DNA from 3 places in the Undibacterium sp. GW821-FHT07F11 genome. Region 1 is predicted to be linked to each of the others. Evidence: predicted binding sites of a transcription regulator. Region 1 holds the regulator's gene; each other region holds the start of a gene.
What was found. Region 1 encodes sigma-54, which starts transcription at its own class of promoters, with help from an activator protein. Its sites were predicted from a motif close to TGGCANGNAANCTGCTTT; they were not measured.

Region 1 (3,136 bases):
AGCGCTTTGGGCCTGTCCAGGGTGATATAGCCTATATTGTTCTTGACGGAGGTGAGGACAAATTCGCTCATAATGGTTGACTATGCAGGGTAGAGGATGAAGCTGCTATTTTAACTTTGTCAGGCTTGGTCGTCACGGGGTGTCTATGCTTATGAGGAAATAGCGTAAGGACTGCATGCTCGTTGCTGTTGTTTTTGACGTTAGCAGTTCCCATGTGTCGACGCCGTTTGTGCCGTACAGAAAATGGATTAAGAAGGACCGCTGTTTGAGCGAAGCGAGTTTCGGGCCTTCCCATTTTTTGTACAGCACAAACGGGAACCCCCTTCAGGGGGCGACGACGCCTGGGTCGCCTTTCTTTGAATACGTTCTTTGGCGACGCAAAGAAAGTATTTCGGCTGCCGGGCCGAGACCCGGCTTGTATCCACGGAGGGCAAACGTTTTAGTCAAAGTGCCACTTGCAACAAGAGCCACGGCATATAACGAACGCCGCTGGATTCCAGCTAAAAGCACGCTGGAATGACGGTTATTATGTGTACGGATTGTCGCAGGGCAATTCAATTAATGATTGAGGTAAATCATTAAATCAAAACCAATCACCCAACAAAAAGGACGCCTTCTAGCGTCCTTGTTTTGGATGTCCACAACCCTGTTCGGGTAAGGACTGGGGTCTTTATGAAGCCGATGCCGGATCAGGTATGTGCTTGATGGCGTCGTGCTGATGGTCTTGCATTTTATCTTTATGCTTGATGACCTGGCGATCCAGTTTGTCTACCAGTGCATCAATGGCTGCATACAGATCATGCGCCAGACTTTCAACGTGGATATCTTTACCGCTGATATGCAAATTAATGTCGGCTTTGTGTCGTTTTTCCTTTTCCCGGAGCTTGTCCACCGTCAGGATGACGGCGATATCAATGACCTGGTCGAAATGCCGCCTGATACGTTCTAGTTTGGTATGTACATATTCACGAATTGCAGGAGTTACTTCGACGTGGTGTCCACTGATGGTGAGATTCATACTGTGCTCCTATAGTGATGTTACTTGCTGTAACGATAAGCTCCTGGCATTTATTTGCCTTGAGCTAAATCATATATAGCAATTCAAACCGTGATTACAAGGACTGCTTACAAAGATTTACGCAAACTCACTGGGGGGATTTTGAGGGCTTCACGGTATTTGGCAACTGTCCGTCGGGCAATTACCATGCCCTGTTCACCCAGCATGTCTGCAATTTTGCTATCAGAGAGTGGGCTTTTCTGGTCTTCTGCTCCTATCAGCTGCTTGATGAGTGCACGTATCGCGGTGGAAGATGCTTCACCCCCTGTTTCCGTCGCGACATGGCTGCCGAAAAAGTACTTCAACTCAAACATGCCATGTGGGGTCAACATGTATTTTTGGGTTGTTACACGTGAGATAGTGCTCTCGTGTAATCCTAGTGTATCAGCAATTTCGCGCAAAACAAGGGGGCGCATGGCAACAGCACCGTGCGTGAAAAAATTGCGTTGCCTTTCGACTATCGCTTGTGCAACGCGCAATATGGTCTCGAAGCGTTGCCGCATATTCTTGATGAGCCAGCGTGCTTCCTGTAGTTGCGCACCCATGCCTGCCTCGCCGCGATTTTGCTTCATGATGTTGGCATACATACTGCTTACCCGCAGCCTGGGCATGACATCCTGATTCAGCATGACTTGCCAGCCGTTACCGGATTTTCTGACGATGACGTCTGGTACAACATAGTCAGATTCATCGGCAGCAAAAGCGATGCCGGGTCTGGGTTTGCACATACGGATGACCGTTTGTGCATCGCGCAAATCTTCGTCATCACAGTCGAGTATTTTCTTGAGTTTTGTGAAATCTCTTTGCGCAAATAAACTCAGTTGCGTTTCAACAATTTGCAACGCCAGCCTGCGCGTGACAAAAGCAATCTTGGGCAAGCGCCTGATTTGCAGTGCCAGGCATTCTGAAGGGCTGCGCGCACCAACACCGGCAGGGTCAAAGCTCTGCAGCATGTTCAGGGCAAAAGCCAGTTCTTCTGGTTCTACGAACAATTCCAGTGGCAAACTGGCATGTATTTCATCCAAGGTTTCAGTCAGGTAACCGTTGCTGTCAAGCGCATCTATCATCAGCTCGACCAGGGCTCGGTCACGCGGCTCGCGCAGGTTCAGGCGCATCTGTTCCAGCAGGTGTTCACGCAGGGTGACATGGGCTGCGCCCAGTTGTGGGCGGCCATCTTCATCATCGCCAGACTTGCTGCCATGCTGCACGTCATCAAAACCCCAGTCTTCTTCACTGGAGGTGGTGCTGTCATTGCTGATGACGGTTTCAGCATCAGCCGCCGCAGGTTCTGCAGACTTGTCGCTGTCGTCTCTTGCTGCGGGTGCTTCCATGCCAGCATCGGCAGAGGTGCTGCTGGTATTGATGGCACCGTCTGCCAGCAGGCGCACGGCGTGATCAAGTGGGTCATCGACGCGCTCCAGCATGGGATTGTCGGTCAGCAGCGTCTCCAGCTCCTGATGCAATTCCAGAGTCGATAACTGCAATAATCGTATTGATTGCTGCAATTGCGGCGTCAGGGCCAGATGTTGTGAGGTACGTAGTTGCAGGCTTTGTTTCATGATGATTCCCGTCACATCCGGAAGTGTTCTCCGAGATAAACGCGACGTACAGATTCATTTTGTATGATGTCGTCAGGCTTGCCACTGGCAAGTACCGCACCTTGGTTGATGATATAGGCGTGATCGCAGATGCCCAGGGTCTCGCGCACATTATGGTCGGTGATCAGCACACCGATGCCGCGTTCCTTGAGGAAGCGCACAATGCGTTGAATTTCGATGACGGCAATCGGGTCAACGCCAGCAAAGGGCTCATCCAGCAAAACAAAGCGTGGGTTGGTCGCCAGCGCGCGGGCAATTTCGACACGACGGCGTTCACCACCTGAGAGTGATAGTGCTTGGCTTTCACGTATCTTTTCTATCTGCAAATCTGCCAGCAGGGCATTGAGCCTTTGCTCAATTTTCTTGGCACCGAGATATTTGCCTTCACTGTCTTTTTGCAATTCGAGTACGGCGCGGATATTGTCTTCCACCGTCAGTTTGCGGAATACCGAAGCTTCCTGGGGCAGGTAAGACAGACCCA
Region 2 (3,136 bases), on a different contig from region 1:
CAGGGTCTGGGTTTTCTCGGTGACAATTTCTGCGCTGTATGGCGCATTTTTTATTGGCCGGATACTATGCATGCCTTGCATGCTGACAAATGCCTGGCTCATGGCGTCGGACACGATTTTGCTGATGTTTTTTGAGTCGGGTATGTCTGCCAGTGCCAGCATTGGTGGCATAGGTGACATTGAGGGCATCGGTGGCATGGGCGGCAGCGGTGGTACTGCAGGCACTTGTATGATTTCCACGTGGCGACGCACAGGTTTTTCTTCGGCTGGGTTTGCAGTGTCACCGTCTGTATTATTGGCATGTGCCATTGCCCAGGCAGAGCTTAACAATATGAAGAGTGGCAGTTTGGTTTTCATGATGCGTCCTTTTCTGTGTGTCATTTTTGTCTTTCTATGCTGCTTTGTTATTGAGTAGCTTATTGCTTATTTCAGGAGTCGCATGGCTAATGGCTCACCATCGGCAGCGACCAGCATTTGTGCCTGCACCATGTCACCGGCTATTTCCGGAGATACTGGCATGCCCAGGCTGGCGAGCCAGGCAGCCGGGACTTCTGCTTCCAGCATGCTTGGCGTTTCGTTATTGAGGCGCTCCAGCGGTACCAGGGCGACGAAAGGAGGAAGCTCTGTAGTTGAAACAGTGGTACTGTCCGGCGTCAATTGATGCTGCGATACTGGAAACACGACCGTCAGCATGACCAGACCAAGGCTGCCACTCAGCGTCAACAAACCTGCCAGCCACGGGCGCAGGCGTTTGCTGCGTGCCTGCTTTTTATCCTTGGCCTGTTGTTTGGCAAAAGCTTGCAATAAAGTCTGCTCTATAGCCATTGGCGTATTCAGCTCCTGCAAATCTTTGCGCAAAAGGCTGAACTGCTGATCCAGCAAGGCATCTCCATTGCTGGCGTCCTGTGGGGTATTCATAAGGTCTTTCATCTTTGTGTTCCGGTTTTTGTCGCTGCGTCGGGTCGCCAGCCCAGTCTTTCGCTGTATTGCAGTATCGCTGCCCGCGCCCGTGACAGGCGAGAGCGAACTGTTCCTATATCTATGTCGCAAATCACGGCTATCTCTGCGTACGACAGTTCCTGCAATTCATACAAAATAATCACGTCACGATAATGAGGGCGCAGTACCGAGACTGCCTGCCGCACATGTTCAGTCATTTGCTGATGGAAGATGACATCCGCCGGTTCTGTCGTTTCACTCATCAAAACTTCTTCCCCATCTTCTTCGCTATAACCTGGTAATGGCTGGTGGCGGCGTTCTGCCTGGTCCTGTTTCAGCAATAAATTCCTTGCTACGCCAAACAGAAAATTCTGCAAACTGCCCAGGCCCGCGTCATAACGGTAAGACTTGCTCAGCAATCCAATGAAAACATCTTGCACCACGTCCGCTGCCAGTGCACTTTGGCCACATCGCATCAGAGCATATCGGTAGATAGGTCCCTGGTGGCGCTGGTACAGGCGTTGAAATGCAGCAACATCACCGTCGCGCATTTGTGTCAGCAAGCTGGAATCTGTCTCTTTGTTATCCACGTTTATTTGTTGGCTGTTTTAAGGTATTACTCCCAGGGGCATCAAAAGTTCCAAATATTTTCGCGCTATCTGCATTTGCATGAAATGCACTAACTTGGTGAGGTCTTGCCTTTGTTTGGTGCGCATTCCGGTAATCCAGGTTATTTGCCCTTGGTTCGAAACTTGCTGTGTTGCTTTTTATAATGTTTTTAGAGGGCTGGCCTGTCACCTTAGTGGACTTGCTTGTTATTTTATAAATGGCGATAAATAATAAGTTTGGTGATAGTGCAGACAATAAGCGAAAGAAGATATGGATCTGACACCCAGAGAAAAAGATAAGTTGCTGATTTTTACCGCTGCCTTGCTGGCAGAAAGACGCAAGGCGCGCGGCCTGAAGCTGAATTACCCGGAAGCAGTCGCCCTGATCACCGCCGCCATCATGGAAGGTGCACGCGATGGCAGGACGGTGGCTGAACTGATGTCGGAAGGTGCGCAAATACTCAGCCGTGCCGATGTCATGGAAGGTGTGCCGGAAATGATTCCTGATATCCAGGTCGAAGCGACTTTTCCGGACGGCAGCAAGCTGGTTACCGTTCACAACCCCATTCCTTAGGAGAAAACCATGATACCAGGCGAAATCCTGATAGAGGATGGGGACATAGAACTGAATGTGGGTCGTGCAGTCGTCAGCATTACTGTGGCCAATAGCGGTGACAGGCCGATACAGGTAGGCTCACATTTTCATTTTTTTGAAACCAATCCGTCCCTGCAATTTGAGCGCCAGCTTGCTTATGGCATGCGTCTCAATATTGCCGCTGGCACTGCCATACGCTTTGAACCGGGGCAGCAACGCAGTATAGAGCTGGTGGCCCTGGCGGGTGACAGGAAAGTCTATGGTTTCAGCGGTAAAGTCATGGGGGCGCTATGAAAATTTCACGTCATGCCTATGCTGAAATGTTCGGGCCAACTACGGGTGACCGCATCCGTCTGGCAGATACCAATCTATTCATAGAAATCGAGAAAGACTTTGCCATCTATGGTGAAGAGGTGAAATTTGGTGGTGGCAAGGTGATACGCGATGGCATGGGCCAGTCGCAAAGGCCGCATGCAGAAGTCATGGATACGGTCATCACCAATGCGGTCATTATTGATCACTGGGGTATCGTCAAAGCAGATATTGGCATTAAAAATGGTTTGATTGCCTGCATAGGCAAGGCTGGCAATCCTGACATACAGTCCGGCGTTGACATGGCAATTGGCGGCGCGACCGAGATCATTGCCGGTGAGGGCAAGATCGTGACCGCTGGTGGCATCGATTCGCATATCCACTTCATTTGTCCGCAGCAGATTGAAGAAGCATTGATGAGCGGCGTTACCACCATGCTGGGTGGCGGCACCGGCCCGGCAACCGGGACGGCGGCAACCACCTGTACTCCTGGCCCCTGGCATTTGCATTCCATGCTGATGGCGGCAGATGCTTTTCCCATGAACCTGGGTTTTATGGGCAAGGGCAATGTCAGCCTGCCTTTACCGCTGGAAGAGCAGATCAGAGCAGGTGCCATAGGCTTGAAGCTGCATGAAGACTGGGGCACGACACCACAAGCCATCGATAACTGCCTTACCGTGGC
Region 3 (3,136 bases), on a different contig from region 1:
CCAGCTTTCGTGATCAGTCCATCTTATAAAATCAACGACAACATCACTGGCTATGCTTCCTGGCAGTATGGTGAAAAAGCGGGTATATCCCAGGTTACCAATGGGGTATCCAATCTGGTCAAGGCAGAAAAGACCAGTGCCTTTGAATTCGGTTTGAAATCCGCCTTGCTGGACAATAAGCTGATTTTGAATGCAGCATTGTTCGTCATGGATATCAAGGATTACCAGCAAGCCGTGCGCGTGCTGGATGTGTACACCACCAATCTGAACAATGACGGCACCAACTACTACACCTCGGCCACCGGCAATGTACCAAAAGTCAGGGCGCAGGGTCTTGAAATTGACGGCGTCTACAGTGGCTTGCCCAATACGCTGGTGCGTTTCTCAGGTGCTTATAACGACGCGCGCTATAAGAGTTTCACTAACTCTGCCCAGCCTGCTGAAAATGGCTATACCGGCGCTGCGCCATATCGTGATGTTTCGGGTCAGGCCTTGCCGGGAGCTGCAAAATTCAGCTTTAATGTGGGCGTAGATTATCGCTTACCAATTTTGGGTAACAGGGAATTCCATGCCAGTACGAATACCCTGTATAGCAGTAAATATAATAGCGATAATTCCTTGTCGGATTATGGCTGGATATCTGCAAAAAGCGTTACTGACATAGCGATAGGCATAGGCAGTCGCAATCAATCCTATGACCTCAGTCTGGTCGTCAAGAATGCTTTCAATGACAGTACACCTATACTGAAAACCTGGAATAGCTATACTCCTGCAGTACCGCGCTGGATAGGCGTGACATTGAGTGGCAAGCTGTAATTTTATTCAAGCAGAACAAATTGAAGCAAAAAACCCAGGCAGATGCCTGGGTTTTTTGTTTTGACGTTACAAAACGATACGTACTGTTGGGCCTGAAACAGGTCGCAATAGCTGCTTGTTTTTAATTCAGCAGGGTGTTTTACAAATGTTTGAAAAATAAGCAGCGAGGAAATCCTGTTGATTACGGAAGGTATATTGAAAAATCCATATTTATCAAAGACTTATAATAAATTTGGCGTGAGTTTTAATGGTGGCGCGATAGTTGCTATTGATAGTGAAAATCGTTGTTTACTAATTATTTCCAGGGAGTATTTTCATGATTAAAACCCAGCATCAGCAAGGAGTGCTTGATGTATAAGTCACTCAATAAGCCACTTGCACTCGCCGTCATATTAGCTTTGTCAGGCACAGCAATCAGTTTGAGTGCTGCAGAAGACAGCAAAGCTATCGCCAAAACCCAGGCTGCTGTTGCCCAGGGCTGGGCTTACCAGCCTTTGAAAAATCCTGAACTGCCAGCAGTCAAACAAAAAGGCTGGGTACATACTCCAGTTGACAATTTCATCCTGGCGCAGCTTGAAGCGAAGAGCATCAAGCCCTCGCCAGATACTGACAGGGCCAGCTTCATCCGCCGAGCTACGCTGGATACCTGGGGCGTGATACCGACGCCGGAAGAGGTACAGGCTTTCGTCACAGACAAGTCTCCCAAGGCTTATGAAAAGCTGGTGGACAGGCTGCTGGCATCAACCCGCTATGGCGAGCGTTGGGGCCGTCGTTGGCTGGACCTGACCCGCTATGCTGATAGCGACGGTTTCAATGCCGACGGCACGCGTCCGAATGTATGGCGTTACCGTGACTACGTCATCAAGGCGTTTAACGATGACAAACCTTATAACCGCTTCATACAGGAGCAACTGGCCGGTGATGAACTTTTCCCCGGCAATCAGGAAGCCCTGATTGCCACAGGCTTCCTGCGTAACTACCCGGACGAAGTCAATGCCCGCGACCTTAATCTCAAGCAAGTCGAAATTGCGACTGACCTGACAGACACAGTTGGCTCGGTCTTCCTAGCCACCACAGTAGGTTGCGCTGCCTGCCACAATCACAAGTTCGACAAGATTTCGCAAAAAGAGTATTACCAGTTGCAATCCTTTTTTGTGAATGCCAGTGCCAGCGATGACATCCTTGCTGCAACTGGCAAGCAAAAAGAAGAATATGAACTCAAGCAGGCGAAATGGGAAGCGGCCACCAAGGATATCCGTGACAAGCAGGAAGTCTTGATACGCCCCATCATCGATAAGGCAGAAGCTGACCGCCTTCTCGGCTTTGTACCCGCCACGCGTGAATCCATCACCAAGCCAGAAAATGAACGCACTGCCTATGACCGCTGGATTTATCACCGCAATCTCTGGACCATGCAGGGCCGTACCCGCAATGCTGTTAATCAGTTGAAAACCAAGGATAAAGAAGGCTACGAAAAATACCAGAAACTGGAAGCTGAGTTGAAGAAATTTGACAACATCAAGCCCAAGCATCCTGGTTATATCTCTGCCATGACTGAGCTCGGTCATGCGGAGGCGCCACCGACTTACATATTGGCGAATGGCATCTATGACAGACATCTGGAAGAAGTACAGCCAGCCTTCCTGTCACTGTTGACTAATGAAAAACCAAATATCGTGCCGACTGCCACCTCATCTGGCCGCCGCACTGCCCTGGCTAACTGGTTGACCAGCACCACTAATCCGCTGCCTGCCCGTGTTTTTGTGAACCGCGTCTGGGCGCAGTATTTTGGCCGCGGCATTGTTGAATCAGTCAGTGATTTTGGCAAGATGGGTACCAAGCCCAGCCATCCTGAATTGCTGGATTATCTGGCCAGCAATTTCATCAAGGAAGGCTGGAGCGTCAAGAAATTGAATCGTCAGATTTTATTGTCCAAGGTCTACCGTCAGTCCTCTGCAGAACGTGAAGACACCAAAGTAACAGATCCGACCAACAAGTTGCTGGCATCTTTCCCAAGGCAACGTCTGGATGCAGAACAGATACGTGATTCATTGCTGTTGGCTTCTGGTTTGCTGGAAGAAAAACTCGGTGGACCCTCTGTCTTGCCACCAGTGCCGAGTAACTTCAATGCCGGCAATGCCTGGGTCACGTCGACCGACCCGCATGATTACCACCGCCGCAGCGTGTATGTCTTCACCCGCAGGAATATTCCTTACCCGTTGCTGGAAACCTTTGATATGGCGAACCCGCAACTGGTACACAGCAAGCGCGATGTGACGACGACAGCGCCGCAGGCACTGGCATTGATCAATAGTGATCT

Region 2: the regulator sigma-54 is predicted to act here: its motif matches at 1,681-1,698, upstream of AC07OI_RS09170 (urease subunit gamma).
Region 3: the regulator sigma-54 is predicted to act here: its motif matches at 1,068-1,085, upstream of AC07OI_RS14005 (DUF1549 and DUF1553 domain-containing protein).

What each region holds. Positions count from the first base shown of each region.
Region 1 covers NZ_JBWKQH010000012.1:54,130-57,265, forward strand. The annotation lists gene AC07OI_RS26240 (enoyl-CoA hydratase/isomerase family protein) at 1-71, opposite strand, end outside; gene hpf (ribosome hibernation-promoting factor, HPF/YfiA family) at 671-1,018, opposite strand; gene AC07OI_RS26250 (RNA polymerase factor sigma-54) at 1,126-2,616, opposite strand; gene lptB (LPS export ABC transporter ATP-binding protein) at 2,628-3,136, opposite strand, start outside.
Region 2 covers NZ_JBWKQH010000003.1:437,906-441,041, reverse strand. The annotation lists gene AC07OI_RS09185 (hypothetical protein) at 1-357, opposite strand, end outside; gene AC07OI_RS09180 (hypothetical protein) at 424-918, opposite strand; gene AC07OI_RS09175 (RNA polymerase sigma factor) at 927-1,529, opposite strand; gene AC07OI_RS09170 (urease subunit gamma) at 1,819-2,121, shown strand; gene AC07OI_RS09165 (urease subunit beta) at 2,131-2,436, shown strand; gene ureC (urease subunit alpha) at 2,433-3,136, shown strand, end outside.
Region 3 covers NZ_JBWKQH010000005.1:134,171-137,306, forward strand. The annotation lists gene AC07OI_RS14000 (TonB-dependent receptor domain-containing protein) at 1-816, shown strand, start outside; gene AC07OI_RS14005 (DUF1549 and DUF1553 domain-containing protein) at 1,167-3,136, shown strand, end outside.